DNA from 4 places in the Pyramidobacter piscolens W5455 genome. Region 3 is predicted to be linked to each of the others. Evidence: riboswitches for the same ligand, from Rfam matches in the RefSeq annotation. Region 3 holds a riboswitch; each other region holds the start of a gene.
What was found. A riboswitch is a leader RNA that binds a small molecule or an ion and turns the genes downstream of it on or off. The one in region 3 is predicted to bind cobalamin.
Positions count from the first base shown of each region.

Region 1: another riboswitch for cobalamin. It lies ahead of HMPREF7215_RS00775 (methylmalonyl-CoA mutase family protein); the one in region 3 lies ahead of HMPREF7215_RS06715 (sirohydrochlorin cobaltochelatase).
Region 2: another riboswitch for cobalamin. It lies ahead of HMPREF7215_RS00790 (succinate CoA transferase); the one in region 3 lies ahead of HMPREF7215_RS06715 (sirohydrochlorin cobaltochelatase).
Region 4: another riboswitch for cobalamin. It lies ahead of HMPREF7215_RS01625 (ABC transporter substrate-binding protein); the one in region 3 lies ahead of HMPREF7215_RS06715 (sirohydrochlorin cobaltochelatase).

Region 1 is NZ_ADFP01000011.1:18,235-22,227, reverse strand. It holds gene HMPREF7215_RS00775 (methylmalonyl-CoA mutase family protein) at 1-1,396, opposite strand, end outside; cobalamin riboswitch at 1,511-1,671, opposite strand; gene HMPREF7215_RS00770 (hypothetical protein) at 1,884-2,333, shown strand; gene HMPREF7215_RS00765 (serine hydrolase domain-containing protein) at 2,524-3,912, shown strand; gene HMPREF7215_RS00760 (MATE family efflux transporter) at 3,941-3,993, opposite strand, start outside.
Region 2 is NZ_ADFP01000011.1:25,183-29,175, reverse strand. It holds gene HMPREF7215_RS00800 (anaerobic ribonucleoside triphosphate reductase) at 1-318, opposite strand, end outside; gene HMPREF7215_RS00795 (hypothetical protein) at 574-876, opposite strand; gene HMPREF7215_RS00790 (succinate CoA transferase) at 869-2,374, opposite strand; cobalamin riboswitch at 2,518-2,708, opposite strand; gene meaB (methylmalonyl Co-A mutase-associated GTPase MeaB) at 2,832-3,962, opposite strand.
Region 3 is NZ_ADFP01000074.1:16,943-20,935, reverse strand. It holds gene HMPREF7215_RS06725 (ABC transporter ATP-binding protein) at 1-99, opposite strand, end outside; gene HMPREF7215_RS06720 (FecCD family ABC transporter permease) at 96-1,112, opposite strand; gene HMPREF7215_RS06715 (sirohydrochlorin cobaltochelatase) at 1,115-2,023, opposite strand; cobalamin riboswitch at 2,143-2,322, opposite strand; gene HMPREF7215_RS06705 (GNAT family N-acetyltransferase) at 2,637-3,047, shown strand; gene HMPREF7215_RS06700 (AMP-binding protein) at 3,172-3,993, shown strand, end outside.
Region 4 is NZ_ADFP01000023.1:10,143-14,135, reverse strand. It holds gene HMPREF7215_RS01630 (ABC transporter substrate-binding protein) at 1-164, opposite strand, end outside; gene HMPREF7215_RS01625 (ABC transporter substrate-binding protein) at 529-1,536, opposite strand; cobalamin riboswitch at 1,687-1,855, opposite strand; gene HMPREF7215_RS01620 (L,D-transpeptidase family protein) at 1,998-2,660, shown strand; gene HMPREF7215_RS01615 (putative NPN-dependent ornithine cyclodeaminase) at 2,775-3,878, opposite strand; gene HMPREF7215_RS01610 (ornithine cyclodeaminase family domain) at 3,875-3,993, opposite strand, start outside.

The DNA.
Region 1 (3,993 bases), on a different contig from region 3:
CGGCCCGTTCGGCGCGGGTGGCGAGCTTCTTGAAGCGATCGGCGAGCACGGCGCCGATCTCGTTCTGGATCAGGCCGGACTGAAGGGCCTTGACGATTCCGCCTTCGGCCTCGACCTTCTGGAACAGCTCCCAGGCGCGGTCTTCGACCTGGCGGGTCAGAGTCTCCACGTACCAGGAACCGCCGGCGGGATCGACGGCGGCGTCGAGGTTGAACTCGGTCTGCATCATGATCTGCTGGTTGCGGGCGATGCGGCGCGCCTGTTCGGTGGCGGGGCGGACGGCCCAGTCGAAGCAGTTGACGTTCATGGAATCGACGCCGGCCACGGCGGCCGAGAAGGCCTGCGTGGACGTGCGCAGGATGTTGACGTAGGGATCGTAGACCGTCACGGTGAACGGCGAGGTCTTGGCGATGACGTTGACCTTCGCGCTCTCACCCTCGCAGCCGAAGGCGCGCGCGACGTGCGCCCAGAGCACGCGCAGGGCGCGCAGGCGGGCGATCTCCATGAAGAAGTTGGCGCCGAGGCCGACCTCGAAGCGAAGATGGCGGGCGGTCACCTCGGGGGCGATTCCGCGTTCCGACATGGCGCGGATCACGGCGACGGCGTCGGCGAGCGCGCAGGCCGTCTCCTGAACGGCGGACGCTCCGGCGTCGGCGTAGACGCTGCCGCGGATCAGGACCGTGCGCAGCGCGCATTGGTTGTTTTCGGCCCAAAGCAGCGTCTGCGCCATTTCATCGTACAGGCTGCCGAGCGACCGGCTCAGGGAGCCGTCGCGGGCCAGCGCGCCGATGGGGTCGGCGCCGACGCAGCCTTTCAGGCTGGAAGGCGCGACGCCGTGATTTTTACACCAGGCGGCGATCATGCCCAGCATCGGCAGGGCGGACGCGCCGGCGGCGACGTGCAGCTCGTGCGCGCTCGGATCGGCGTCGGCGAAAAACTTTTCCAGATGCTCGAGCGAGCAGATGCTGACGCCGCGGCGCTCGCAGGCGGGGACGTCCATGCCGTGCGTGCTGGAGTAATCGAGCACCGGGTGGATGGCCGTGGCGCCCCTTTTCAGTTCCTCGGCGGCCAGTTCGCCGGCCCGGCGCGGGCCGCGCGCGTCGACGCCCTGGGCGATCTCCCAGAGTTTGCCGTGCGCAGGGGCGCTCCTGACGCCCCGCAGATAATCCTGTTCGCCGGGAAAAGTTTGGCAGTCTTTCAGATCCTTGACGTCCTCGGCCGTGTAGATAGGCTGAAGTGTGATGCCTTCGCAGGTCGGCGTGAACATTTTTTTGTCGAAGGGCGCCCCCTTCAGAGCCGCTTCGGCGGCCTGCTTCCACTCCTCGTACGTGGGGACTTTGAACTCGTCAAAGGTGACAGGAGTGATCGGCGCAGACTTCTGCTGGTCTTTTTCCATGGTGAATCAAATCCTCCCTGACGCTGAAAATTTGCCCGTTCCCCCGCCGGCGGAAAAAAATCAGCGAAGAAAACGCGCTTGCGCGGCGAAATCCCGCCCGCGCAAGATTCGCTCTCTGTTCCCCCGTTTCAGGCCGGTATCCTGACTCGCGCGCAAAACGCTCACAGTGGCGGGGCCGCTTTGGTCTTTCACCAAATTCCCCGGGCTGAAACTGCATATCATGACTTCTTATTTTACAATAAAAATTTCCTCGAATCCACCTCAAAAGAGTAAAAAGAAACGTTCAGAGAGAAAAAGACGGTTCAAGTTTCAGTGTTGTGTTTCGCGTTGTCGGAAAATGCGAAAGAAAAGACGAGAAGCAGCGGCCCCCGTCCGCCCAAAGGATTGTTGTTTTCTCTCATGTGCGGGCATTTCCCGTCTGCTAGAATCAGGGCGTAACTTCCGGAGGCGTCCGTAAGTCCTCCGGCGGCAAAGGAGGTTCGTGTTCATGAAAAAAATATCGGCGTCGAGCGTCGCCCTGCTGACGATGCTGTTCTTTTTGTCGGCCGCGCGTCCTCTGCCGGCAATGAGCGTCAATTTCTACGGCCTGTCGGTCGAGATCCCCGACGGCTGGTCCTTCAGACAGGGCGAACAGGTCCTGATCTATAATCAGAACGAAAGCGCGGCCGTCATCGTCGATCAGGCCGCCACCACCCAGAGCGGCACCGTCAAGAGCGTGGCCGAAAATCTGGCCGACGCGGTGGGCGTGAAAAAGAACGACATCCGCCGCGACAAAAAAGGCTCGCTGCGCCTGGATTTCGTCCAGAACGGCGAGCCGGTCAACGTCCGCGTGCTGGAAAGCCGCGGGCGCATCCTCATGGTCTACGTCTTCGGCAAAGACTCCGAAGCCAACGACATCGCCGCCTCCATCGGCGAAAAAAGCGCCGCCGGCCATTGACCGTGCGGCGACAAAAATACGCTGCGAAAGGGTCGCTTTGTCCCCTTTCCGCAGCGTATTTTTATCCGGCGCGCGAGCCGCCGCCCGAAGGCGGGCTGAACGTGACTCTTGGCCGTCTGTTTTGCCCCGCTTCGTTTATAATAAGGCCGTTTTCACGCCTCAAAATTTACGCTCTCAAGGAGAATCATCGATGACAGATCCTTTTCGGACAAAAGAATCCGCTTTCTGCGACTATGCGGAACAAATCATGGCGGCCCATCGCGCCCGCGGCATTGCCGTCGCCGTCGTCGATCGGCGCGGTACGGCCTATCAGAAATTTTTCGGTTCCCGCGACGCGGCGCGACGCCTGCCCGTCGACGAAAACACGATCTTCGGCCTGGCCTCGGTGACCAAGTCCTTCACCGCGCTGGCGCTGATGCAGATGGCGGAAAAAGGCCTCGTCGATCTGCAGGCGCCGGCGTCCGCCTACTGCCCGGAATTCAAAAACGCCGGGCAGGCCCCCGTGAGCGTGGCGCACTTCCTGAGCCACAGCGGCGGCTATTTCCCCATGCCGCGCGCGTTGCTGCCCGACCTTTTGAAAAAACTGGGCGTCGATCCGCGCTCGCAGGAAACGGCTTACGACGACCGCGTCGCGCAGGCGGCGATCGAGCTGGTGACGCAGGCCATGGACGATCCCGCGCCGCGGCTGGGGCGCCCCGGCGAATACATGAGCTACTGCAACGACGGCTACGGCATCCTCAGCGACATCGTGCGCCGCCGCGGCGGCGAAGGGTCGTACGCCCGCTACGTGGAGCGCCGCATCCTCGCGCCGCTCGGCATGAACCGGAGCACCTGCGGATTCCTGCGCCCCGCCGCCGACGCCGACACGTCGCTGCTGTACAGCGACGACCTCGGCGTGAGCGAGGGCAACCTCGACTTTTACCGCAGCGCCTTTGTACTCAACGGCGGCGGCGCGATGAAATCCACGCTGGGCGACATGAAAAAGTATCTGCGCATGTATCTCAACGGCGGCCGCGGCGAAGCGGGCGCGATCGTCGCGGAACGGAGCGTCCGCGACATGGTAAGCCCGCGCGTGGCGGCGAAGCATCATCAGTTCTACGGCTACGGACTGAGCGTCGGCTTCATGCGCGACCTCACGGTGTACCGCCACGGCGGCAGCCTGCCGGGAGTTTCCTCGCACATCGCCTGGTCGCCGGAACTCGAACGCGGCGCGGTCGTGCTGTGCAACACGCAGAACGTCCCCGTCTCGCTGATCGCCGACGCGCTGCTCCGCATCGCCGCCGGCTGGGAGCCGCAGCCGGAAGACCTCTGGACCGACTGCCCCTGGGAGCCGGAAGTCATTGAGGCCGCCTGCGGACGCTACCGCTCCGGCGAAGGCGCGGAGGTCGTCATCGAAAGGGACGGCAGCGGCATTTCCGTCCTCAACGACGGCAAACCGGCGAACGTTCGCATGGTGCGCGGCCGCATGGCGCTGCTGCGCAGCGGCTTCGCCGTATCCGAGCTGCGCCCTTGCTTCAGCGAAGACGGAACCGTCTGGGGCCTGCGCCTGAACGACCGCATCGTGCCGAAAGTCGGCTGATCTGCGGCAGAGTTTTTTGAACAGATTTTTAGCCCAAGTATTTTCTCATCCGATAATTTTCCACAGCAATAAAGGATCCCG
Region 2 (3,993 bases), on a different contig from region 3:
CAGGCGGGTATGCGAGTCGCGCACGCGCGTGCGCTCGTTGCGGTAGGTGATGTAGGCCTCGCTGGTGCGGGCGTGGCCGTTTTCGATCAGCACCTTCACCACCATGTCCTGCACGTCCTCGACGCTGGGCGAGCCGGAGGCGTACTTTTCGTTGAGGCGGCGCACGACCTGCGACGTCAGCCCCTCGGCGATGCGGTAGTCGGCCGCCGTGCCTTCCTTCTCCGCCACGGCGGACGCGGCGAGAAAAATGGCGCGGGTGATGCGGTCTTCGTTGAAGGGGGCCAGACGGCCGTCCCTCTTCTTAATCGTCTCGATCACTTGAAAGGCCTCTCTTTCTTCATTTGCGGCCGGAATGCCGCGCCCTCGGCGGGCGTGCTCTTCCAAGCCGAACGGATGGATTCCGTCTCGGAATGAAATTTGCCGTCATCATACACCATAAAAAGCGTCTCGTAAAGAGATAAACGCTAAATATACGAATAGATTTAATTTTTGTACGCTAAATATAGTCATGGAGCGGCGGGGCGATGCCCGCGGAACGCTTCCGCCGGGGATCCCGGCGCTCGCCGCGGCGGCCTAGCGGGCTTCCGCGGCCTTTCTTTCCAGCGCTTCGTTGCGGAAATAGAGCAGCATGTCGATCGAGACCATCGTCACGTTCACGACGTAAAGCGCGACCACGCTCCAGTGCGTGGCGCCGTCCAGCAGGCATTTGCCGATGCCCGCCAGATAACCGACGATGATGACGACGAGGAAAAGCAGACTCTTGCCCCTGCTGCTGCGCGAGGTCCACGATTTGTAGATGGAGATGGGCCAGGCGGCGCCGAAGCAGATCAGCATCGTGATCTCGAGAAGCGATTTCAAAAACATGATTTCAGTCATTCCCTTTCTCTGATTCGTTTTCTTCGGGGCGATAATCCCGCATCCAGCGTTGCGGATCCTCCGGCGCGAAGCCGTGACGGAAGCCGGGGCGCGCGGCGCTGCGCTCGACGAACGCCTGCAGCGCCGGGCGGAACTTGGGGTGCGCGCAGTTCTCGATCAGCGCGCGGGCGCGCTCGTAGGCCGTGAGCCCGCGCAGATCGGCGCAGCCCTGTTCGGTGATGATCACGTGAGGGTCGTGTTCCGTGTGGTCGACGTGCGCCACATGCGGGACGATGCAGGAGATCGTTCCGTTCTTCGCCGTCGACGGCGTGGTGAACACCGAGAGCGCGGCGTTGCGCGCGAAGTCTCCCGAGCCGCCGAGGCCGTTGACGATCTGGCAGCCGCCGATGTGCGTGGAGTTGACGTTGCCCTCGAGGTCCACTTCCAGCGCCGTATTCACGGCGATGACGCCGAGGCGGCGGATCACTTCCGGCGAGTTGCTGATCTCCACGGGGCGCAGGATGATCTTGTACTTGTACATCTCCAGACTCTTGTAAAAGGCGTCGATGCGCTCGGGCGAGATGGTCAGCGCCGTCCCCGAGGCGAACGAGACGCGCTCCGTCTCGATCAGGTCGAGCACGGAGTCCTGCAGCACTTCCGAATAGATGGAGAGGTTGCGGAACTTCGATTTCTGCAGGCCGCCCAGCACGGCGTTGGCCATGTTGCCGACGCCCGACTGGATCGGCGGCAGCTTGCGCGGCAGCCGCCCGCAGGCCACTTCGTTCTCGAGGAACGCGACCAGATAGTCGGCCATGATCTGGGACCTTGCGTCGGTCTGCGCCAGATGGCGCGTCGAATCGGGAATGTCGGTGACGACCACGGCGGCGATCTTGTCGGGACGGCAGCGGATGTAGGGCATGCCGACGCGGTTGTTGGGGCGCACGATCGGGATCGGTTCGGTCTCCTTCATGCGCCGCGGGCTGTACACGTCGTGCATACCTTCCAGCTTGACGGGCTGCGCCGTGTTGACCTCGACGATCACCTTTTCGGCGTACTCCGCCAGCACGTTGGAACAGCCCACCGACGTGGAGGGGATAATGTTGCCCTCGTCGTCGATGCCGATCGCTTCGATGATGGCTATGTCGATTTTGCCGAAGTAGCCGTTTTTGATCCAGAAGGGCACCTGGCTGAGGTGCATGTCCACATAGGCGAGGCGGTCGTCGTTGGCCAGCTCGCGCACGCTCTGGTTGGTCTGATAGGGATAACGCCGTTCGATCACGCCGGCGCGCGCCAGCCGCCCGTCGAGTTCGTCGCCGACGGACGCGCCGGTGATCAGCTTGATGCGGATCTTCTCGCCGCGTTCGGCGCGGCGGGCCAGCGCCATGGGCACGGCCTTGGGGTACCCGGCCATGGTGAAGCCGCTCGTGCCGACGGTCATGCCGTCCTTGATCAGTTCGGCGGCCTGCGCCGCCGACATGGTCTTGGCCTCGGCCTCGTGATTGCTGATGCGGTTGTACACGTTTCTTCCTTCCTTTCGGCGCGGCGGCGGTCCACGCGAAAAAAATTCTTCCGGCACTCAATGCCGAAAGAACGTACGCCGCCGGGGCCTCGGTCAAAAAAGAAGGTCTGAAGCAGCACACACGTTCCGTCGCTCGCGAGAACTTTTTCGTGCTCAGCGCGGCAAGTCTTCTGGCTCAAGCCCATGGAGCCTTCTCCGCCTTCCCATGAGCGCGAGGCTCACAGTGGCGCGTGGAGAAGCTGAGGCTTTTACAGCGGCGGGACCGCTCGGGATTCTCACCCGGTTCCTTTTTGATCGAGACGCAGCGTCTCGAACCGTGCTGATTATTCGATTGGGTTTCTGAGACAGATTATAGCAGAAAAAAATAAAAGAGGAGAAAACGTTCCACGTGGAACGTCTTCTCCGCTTTTTTCGGATCGGCTCGCGCCCGGCGATCGCTGGCGCGGCGGAAAAACATCTACCGCCCGGCGTGGAACAGCTCGCGCTCCATCACGTCGATGATCTCTTGGGCGGCCTGCGTGGGCGGCAATTTGCCCGCGGTGACCTCCTCCTCGATGCGCGCCTTGGCGGCGGCGATGGCCCGGTTGGCGCCGATGAGGTTTTCCAGATGCTCCTGCGCCATGTCGTTGACCCATTTGAGCACCTGTTCTTTGCGCCGTTTTTCGAAGACGCCGTTGCCGCGCACGGTCTTGAAAAACTCCTCGATCACGCCCCACATCTCGGGAATGCCCTCGCCCGTCAGCGACGAGCAGGTGTAGGCGTGGCTGCCCCAGCCCTCCGTGGCGGGACGCAGGTAGTGGAGCATCATGTCGAAGTCGGCGCGCGCCGACAACGCTTTGACTTTGTTGTCGCCGTCGGCCTTGTTGACGAGAATCGAGTCGGCGATCTCCATAATGCCCTTTTTGATGCCCTGCAGGTCGTCGCCCGCGCCGGTCAGCGCCACCATGAGGAAGTAATCCACCATGTTGCGCACGGTCGTTTCGCTCTGGCCGACGCCGACGGTCTCGACGAGGACCACGTCGTAGCCCGCCGCCTCGACGAGCAGCAGCGTCTCGCGGCTTTTGCGCGTGACGCCGCCGAGCGTGCCGCCCGACGGGGACGGACGCACGAAAGCGTTGGGGTGGCGCGACAGCTTTTCCATGCGCGTCTTGTCGCCGAGGACGCTGCCCTTGGTGACGGTGCTGCTGGGATCGACGGCGAGCACAGCGACGCGGTGCCCGCGGTCGCACAGCCACGAGCCGAGCGCTTCGATGAAGGTGCTTTTGCCGGCGCCGGGCACGCCGGTAACGCCGACGCGCATGGAACCGCCCGTGTGGGGCAGCAGCTTTTGGATCAGTTCCTGCGCCGTGGCGAAATGCTTGGGAGCGTTGCTCTCGATCAGCGTGATGGCCCGCGACAGGATCGCGCGTTCGCCATTCAGGATGCCTCGCGCGTATTCGTCGACGGAGAGGTTGCGCCGCACGGGCTGGACGTTGGCGGCGGTAGGCGCGCCGGTGCCGTCCACGCCCTTTGTCACGAAGCAGGCGAATTCGCCGCCGGCGTTCTGCGGCTGCCACTCGGGCTGGTAGGTGGTGTTTTCGGTGTTCATCGTTTTTTCTCCTTTTCGGGGGGAGGAGACT
Region 3 (3,993 bases):
GCCGGGCTCGATCGAACCGGACAGGCCTCCGAGGACTTCGCGGCCGCCGTAGCCGGCGCTGAGCGCACGGAAACGGAATGAGAAAGACGGCGCGGTCATTTTCTTTTCACCAGGATCCAACAGAAGAAAGGGCCGCCGATCAGCGCCGTGATCACGCCGACGGGCAGCTCTCCCAAACGCTGCGCCGCTCCGTCGGCCAGAGCCGTCATCAGCCCGCCGGTCAGAAAACTGAAAAACAGCAGCGGCCGGTGCGAAGGTCCGATCAGGACGCGCAGGATGTGCGGGGCCACGAGCCCCACGAAGCCGATGATGCCGAAGCTGCTGACGGTCATGGCCGTCCCCAGCGACGAAGCGCAAAGCAGCCGCCGGCGCAATTTTCTTTCGTCGATGCCGAGCATTTCCCCTTGACCTTCGCCGAGCGAAACGGCGTCGAGCTGACGCCCGCAAAGCCACGCCGGGATCAGCGTCACCGCCGCTCCCAGCCAGACCAGCCGCGCGGCGGCGGGCGAAGCGCCGGAAAAACTGCCCATCAGCCAGAGCACGATCGCGCCCAGCTTGTCGTCGGCGACGGCTTTGAGAAACGTCACTCCCGCCGAGAGCACGGCGTTGGCGACGATGCCCGCCAGCACCAGATACGCGCTGCCGCCGGCGCTTTTGCGCGCGATCAGGTTGACCAACGCCAGCGAGCCGAGCGCGCCGGCAAAAGCCATCGGCGTCACCGCCAGGCGGCTGAAAAAAAATCCCAGCGCGCCGCCGAAGGCCGCGCCGGAAGCGATGCCCAGCGTGTAGGGCTCGGCCAGCGGATTGGCCAGCAGCCCCTGAAGGACCGCGCCCGAGACGGCGAGCAACCCGCCGGCGCCTACCGCCGCGAAAAATCTCGGCAGGCGGACGGCGCGGATCACCAGAGCCTCGGCGGTCTCGCTCTCGGCCGCCGGAAGAAACGGCGAGAGCAGTTCAAAGACGCGGGAGAGTGGAATGTCCCACTCTCCCTGCGTGATCCGCCACAGCGCCGTCAGAAAAAGAAGCGCGCCGAGCGCCGCTCCCAGGCGCAAACGCCGCGCGCAAAGCCGCGAACGCCAGCGCTCGAAGTTTCCGACAGGCGACGGAGACATTTTTACTTCATCATTTCCTTCAGGTGTTCGACGAAGGCGGCCGTGACGCCTTTGTCCTCGCCAAGCCCCTTGATGTAGGTCTCGACGGCGAAGCCTTCCTTCTTGAGGATGCTGTACCAGGACTCGGGATCGTTCGCGTCGGCCATATCGTTGTTGGCGTGGTCGCCGGCGACGATCATCAGCGGCGAGACGAGCGTCTTCTTGTAACCGGCCTTCTTCAGCGCAACGACGACGTCCTCGATCATCGGAGTGTTCTCGACGGTGCCGATGAAGAAGCGACCGTCGGCGATCTTGTCCAAAGCGACCTGAAGCTGACTGTACATGGCGTTGGCGATGTGATGCGGCGTGCCGTGCCCCATCAGCACGACGGCGGTATCCTTGTCGGCAAGTTTCTCGAATCTCTTCACGAGGATCTCCGCCATCTCGTCGCAGCCTTCGACGCTGGAAAGGAACGTCTTGCCGAGGCGCAGATCCTTGATGCCGTATTTGCCTTTCAGTTCGCCCCAAGCCTCGACCACGTTTTTGATCTCGTCGTATTCGGCGCCGGGGATGATGTGCGTCGGCATCACGCCGACTTTGGCGAAGCCCTCGTCGTTCAGCTGCGCTAGGGCCATGACGGGCGTGGGCGGGACGTTCTTCTTGCCTTCGCGGGCCAGCTTGCGGCGGATGATGTTGGAAGTGAACGCCAGACGCACTTCGGCGCCGGGGAACGCCTTTTTGGCGGCGGCCACCAAATTGTCGATGGCTTTGCGGGCGCTGGGCATGGAAGTGCCGAAAGAGGTGATCAGGATTGCCTGCTTCTCTTCCTTTTTGGCTTCCTTGGCGCAGGCGATTCCGGAGAAAGCGACGGCCGCGAGGGTGACGGCGAGGATCATGGACTTAAAGGACATGTTCATCAGACGACCTTTCATGAAATTTTTTCCGAAGCTCAGGCCTCGGGAGACAAAAAAAGACACGACCCTGCGTCGTGTCCTTCCGCCGCGGCTGTCACTGGTCAGCCGCCCAGGAGTTCGCCCACGCAAACATTCCCCCTTTGCAAGCTCCCTCAAAGAATATTCTGGCTTCTCTTCATCCTCGTCCGAGTCTTCCCAATAACGCGATCAGTGACATGCTTCGGATTTGTCAGAGTTACAGCGGCGGGGCCGCGCCGGATTTTCACCGGCTTCCTCTTTGAAAAGGGAGTTTCATGTTCGATTGTCATCATTATAACACGGACTCGCAGCCGCTTCAATGAAACATAACGAAGATGAAAACGTTTTTTGCGCGGCAGGCGTCTCAAAAAAATTCCCGGCGGATTTTGCCGCCGGGATGAAGATGATTTCTCGCCGCCGGAACGTCGGCGGAAACGGTTCACGTTCCGCGCCGCGCCGAGCCGGAAAAACGCGCCGTCGGATTTTTGAGGGCGAACGAGGCGGCAAATTTCTGCAATCGGCGCTTGCCAATTTGGCGGCGAAAAATTACCATATACCCAGTGACTGAAGAAAATGCCGCGTTAAATTTTTCATGGAGGTGCTTCTTTTGGAAATGGAAAATTCACTGCGCCTTGAAGTGGTGACGTCAGTCCGTCCCGAAGCGGTTGTCGATCTTTACATGGACGCCGGCTGGTGGGAAGAAGGCTGGAGCGAAGACGTCATTCCCGCGATGGTGGCCAATTCCTTCCGTTTTGTCGCCCTGTTCGACGCCAGCGAGCTGGTCGGCATGGGACGCGCCCTTTCCGACGGCGTCAGCGACGCTTACATCCAAGACATCGTGGTGCGGACCGATTACCGCGGTCAGGGCTGGGGAAAGAAGATCGTCTCCCGGCTCGTGAAGGAACTCCGCGCCGTCGGAATCGACTGGATCGGTCTGGTCGGCGCGCCGGGCACCCAAGCCTTTTACGAGAAACTCGGCTTCAGCGAGATGCCCCAGTTCGTGCCCATGAAGTACCAGTGCTGAGTCGTGCCGAAGACATAAAAAATCTGTCTGTCCTGAAAATGCGCCCTCGCCGGGGCGCGCCAAGCAGAGAAACGAGTCGGCCGGCGCAAAGACTTTGCCGCCGCTTTTATCGAGGAGGAAACAAATGGAACGTCTTGAAGATCTCCTGCGGGAGAGTTTGAGAAAACGCGCCGCCGCGGACGTATTTTGGTGGAACGGGGATTGGCTGAAGGGGCAGGCGCTGTTGGCCGCCGTCGCCGCGGAACGCAAAGCGCTGATAGCGGCCGGTTTCAAAGAGGGGCAGCGGCTGATGACGCTGCTGCCCAACTGCCCGGCGCTGCTGACGCTGGCTCTTGCCGTCTGGAGTCTGAAAGGCACGTTGATCCCGTTGAACATGCGCGCCGGCACCGACAATCTGCTGCCCACCATCGACCTCGTTCAGCCCTTCGCGATCGTGGTCGCCCGCGGCGACGCCAAGGCCGCGGCGGGTGTGCTGCGCTACCCCGTCGTGGAGATCGAACCGACGGCCGGAACGCTTGACAAATTCCGCGGCGTGGAGCGCAAAACGACGACCCCCGACTGGGCCGTGTTCTTCACGACTTCGGGAACGACCGGTCTGCCCAAGGCAGTGCCGCTGAGCCACGAAAATTTTATCGACAACGTGCGCTCGATCTGCAAACATTTTCCGATTTATCCGCACGACACGATCATTTGGGCGTTGCCGAACTTCCATTCCTTCGGCCTGACGCTCTCGATGCTGCTGCCCCAGTACGCCGGCGCGAAAGTCGCCGCCGTGCCCGCCTTTATGCCGCCGCTGAAAACGCTCGAGGCGATCCGGGACGCCGGGTGCACGGTGCTGTTCCTCGTCCCCGCCATGCTCGAGTTCCTGAAGCGCTCGGCCGCGCACAATCCCATCGAGATCGACACGGTCCGCGCCGTCATCACCGGCGGCGACCGTCTCAACCTG
Region 4 (3,993 bases), on a different contig from region 3:
CTGTCGCCGTTGGTGACGACGCGCTCGGGAGCTTTTTCGAAGACGATTTTGCGGTTGCCGTTATCGACCGTTGCGGGGTAGACCGTTTCCGCCGCGCCCACGGCCGCGGCGGAAAGCGTGGCGCTCAGCAGCGCCGCAAGAACGGCGCAAAGCGATTTTCTCATCGTAAGACCTCCGATTCAGTTAAGACGATTAATACTATTTCTTAATCAAAAAGACGAACACAAGGGCGCTGCGAGGGAGATTCACAAAGCGAACTGCGCAGACTGCATAGCAGTCGAGATAGTTCTGAGCGACTGAACTCCCTCGCTGCGCCCAGAAAACTATGTCAACACTTTCTATCAAGAATTAGTATAAACAACGCGATCCCGAAAGGCCGCGGCCCTCTTGGAAAAAAGCCCCGTTCCGCGGCTCGCTCCGCGCGAACAGGGCCTACATTTTTTGACGCATGACGAACGCCGCCCGTCTTTCTGCATCGTGGGATGTCCCCCAGACGCGGCGGCACGTCTTCCGAAAAAACGCTTTCGTTTACTTGAACAGTTCGGGATAGAAAGCTTTGGCGATCAGTTCCAGTCCGCGGATAGCGCGGGGGCCGGGGTAGGCGTCTTCGATGCGGATAATGTAAACGCGCCCGTCCTTCACGGCGTTCACGCCCTGCAGCGCGGGATTTTCGAGCAGCAGCTTCTTGCGCTCCTCGCCGTTCGTCGTGCCGGCTTCGAGCAGCAGGATCACGTCGGGATTGCGCGCGACGACCTCTTCCCATGTCACCTTGATCCAGCTGCTGTCGACGTCGGCAAAGATGTTGCGCGCTTCCACCATCGCCACCAGGGCGCTGGGCATGGCCTGCGCGCCGTTGGAGCGGGGCGGCTGATCGGGAGCGCCCCATGTGGGGTGGATGAACACGTTCAGAGGCTTGGCCGTATCGATCTGCGCCAGTTTGGCCTCCACTGCTGCGGCGCGCGATTTCATGCCGTCGATGACTTGCTGCGCCTTGTCTTGGACGTCGAAAATCACGCCCAGATTGGCGAGATCGGCGTAAGTGTCTTCGAGGCTGACGACGTTTTTTTTCATCACGTGGATCAGCGACTCGGTGATGGCGTAGCTCTTGACGCCGTGCTTTTCCAGCTCTTCGGGCGTGATCGCGCCGCCGGCCGTGCTGCCGGGGATGTCGAGCCCGTAATTGTAGCCCGACAGGAAGAAGTCGGGATTGGCGCCGAGCAGAGCCTCCAGCGTGATGTAGCCGGGCGCGGCGATGGGGATCGCCTTGAGCTTCTCCCGGTATTCCGGCGAGACCTGCCCGCCGTACTCGGGGAAACCCGCGTAGCCGGCCATGCGGCCTTCGAGCCCCAGCGCGAACATCAGTTCGATGATGTTGCTGTCGCCGTTGGTGACGACGCGCTCGGGCGCCTTCTCGAAGACGATCCGGCGATTGCCGTTGTCGACGGTTACGGGATAAACGGTTTCCGCCGCGAAGGATGCCGCGGCCATGGCCAGTGAAGCGGCTGCCACAAGAAAACTGCGAAGAACCTTTTTCATGCTGTGAACCTCCTGCGCAAAAAACGTGACCCGGCCCCCGCCGGCTCGCCTCTATAGAAAACGCGGGCATAAAAAAAGACACGGTCCGCGGCCGTGCCTTTAGAGACAGTGATGTCTGCTGCCCTGAAAAGATTTCGCCCGCGCAAAAGCCTTCCTTCGCGTCGCCCGGCGCGTATCCTGACTCCCCTTCTTCCTGCGCGGACTCTTCCCAAAGGGCACAAGACCTTCAGTGAGCGTAATACCGCTTCGTCAGGGGTTACAGTGGCGGGGCCGCGCAGGACTTTCACCTGCTTCCGACGCCCGGCGACGTTCCATTTTCACATATTTTAAGCGCCTTCGGGCGCCCTTGTCAAATCTTGAGACAGGACGGAACTGAAGCGGAGCCCGCGCAGACAGCGCGGCGCTTTTGTGCTATGCTTGGCTCACCCAATGGAATCATTCCAAAGAGGAGGTTGCTCGTTATGAAGCGTACTCTTGCAAAGATTTTCCCGGCGCTTTTCGCCGCCGCGGCGTTGGCTGCGCCCGCCATGGCCGCCGATCTGCGCGAGCTGCTCGCCGCGTCGCGGACGGCGCAGAAGACCGGCGAGATCATCCTCGTCGTCGACCGTGCGCTCTCTCTGTGGAAGAAAAGCGACGCCGGCGCCTGGGAAAAGACGCTGGAAGCGCCGTGCGGCTACGGCAAGCTGGGACTGACGGAAAACAAGCGCGAAGGCGACAAGAAGACGCCCGTCGGCGCCTTCCCGATCCTGCACGCCTTCGGCAACAAGCCCAACCCCGGCACAGCCATGAAATGGCGCCCGGTGACTCCCAACTCCTACTGGGCCGACGACGTGAACCAGCCGAAAATCTACAACACCTGGGTGGAGAGCGCGAAAAAAATCCACGGCGAACACCTGGCCGACTACTATCAGTACGATTACGCCATGGCCGTCGGCTACAACGCCGACCCCGCCGTGCCGGGACGAGGGTCGGCCATCTTCGTCCACGTCAAATCCCGCCGCCACTGGACCACCGCCGGCTGCCTCTCGCTCGAACGCCGGGACATGATCGAGCTGCTGCGCCAGTGCCACGACGGTGCCTGGATCGTCATCGTCCCGAAAGCGGAGCGTCTCGCCCGTTTTTAGACGGAGCCATACCAAATACAAAAGCCATTTCTTTCATCATTCGCCGCGGCGATAAAAAACTGCCCCGCCTTTTTCGGCAAGCGAGAAAGGCGGGGCAGTTTTTATCGCCGCGAATCAATCCTGAGGCCTGTTCAGCGCGCGGTCGAGGTTGCGCACGAAATCCTGCGTGTTGGTGACCATGCTGACAGCCGTGACGGTGCCGCGGTCGGACAGCTTGTTGACGGCGAATTCCTGCACGTCGACGGTATACATGTAGACGGGACGGACGACGCCGTCGAACTCGTTGTACGAGGGGGTCATGTTGCCGGTGGCGATAGTGTAAAGGATCGCCGACATCATGATCATGGTCGAGGTCTTGCGGGCGTGGACGCGCATGGCGTTCTGAGCGGCGTAGACGTTGTTGCAGGCGCCGGGCAGGGCCAGGCGGTCGCGGATGGTGCCGGCCATGACCAGAGCTGTGCCGCACTCGACGCAGGCCTTGACGAAGCCGTCTTTGACCTTGCCGGAGGCGACGAGCGCTTCCAACGAACCGTAGGAGTTGGCGAGGTTGATGGTGTCGTAGAGGTTGTAGGTGCTGTTCTGCTCGTGTTCGAAGATTTTCTGTCCCCACGACGTGTCAAAGACGCCGCGCTCGAGATCGAAAGCGGCGGTTTCGGAACCGCAGAAGATCGCCTGCACGTAGCCGTTGCGGATCAGGCGCTCGAGCGCCAGGCGCGAATTCTGGTCGAGGGCCAGCGCCGTGCCGACGACGAGCGTCACGTAGCCGCGGTGTTCGCGCTCGTGCCGCAGCACTTCGTAGAGCGTGTCGTAGTCGAGCGAGTAGGCGGTCTCGCGCGAACGGCCTTCGCGGAAAGCGAAGGTGTCGGAGGTCGCGGTTTCGGCGAGGAAGCCCTGCGTCCACACGTAGATGCCCTCGCTGGCGTCTTCGGTACGACCGATCACGACTTTGTCGCCTTTTTTCAAGTTGCGGAACTCGACGATCTCGACGCGCTCCCGGCCGGGCGTGTCGCGGGCCACGCAGACGGTGTCCATGCGGCTCTGCGTCGCCAGCACCCACGTGCCGTTGATCTTGAAGTACTCGGGGTAGACCGACAGGGCGTGGTAATGACGGGGGCTGATCCCGTCGCGCTCGACGGTTTCGAGACGGCAGTTGGGCGCGTTCTTGAGGAACTCCTGCTCGAAATCGGGGTGGCGATATTTCGGCATTTCGAAATTCATTTGCCCGCCTCCTCGCGCTGCGCGTTTTTGACGACGACGAATTCCTCGGCGGGGACTTCCATCGCCTCCACCTGCTCCCGGGCGACGGCGCCGATCAGCGCGCGTTCGCAGTTGA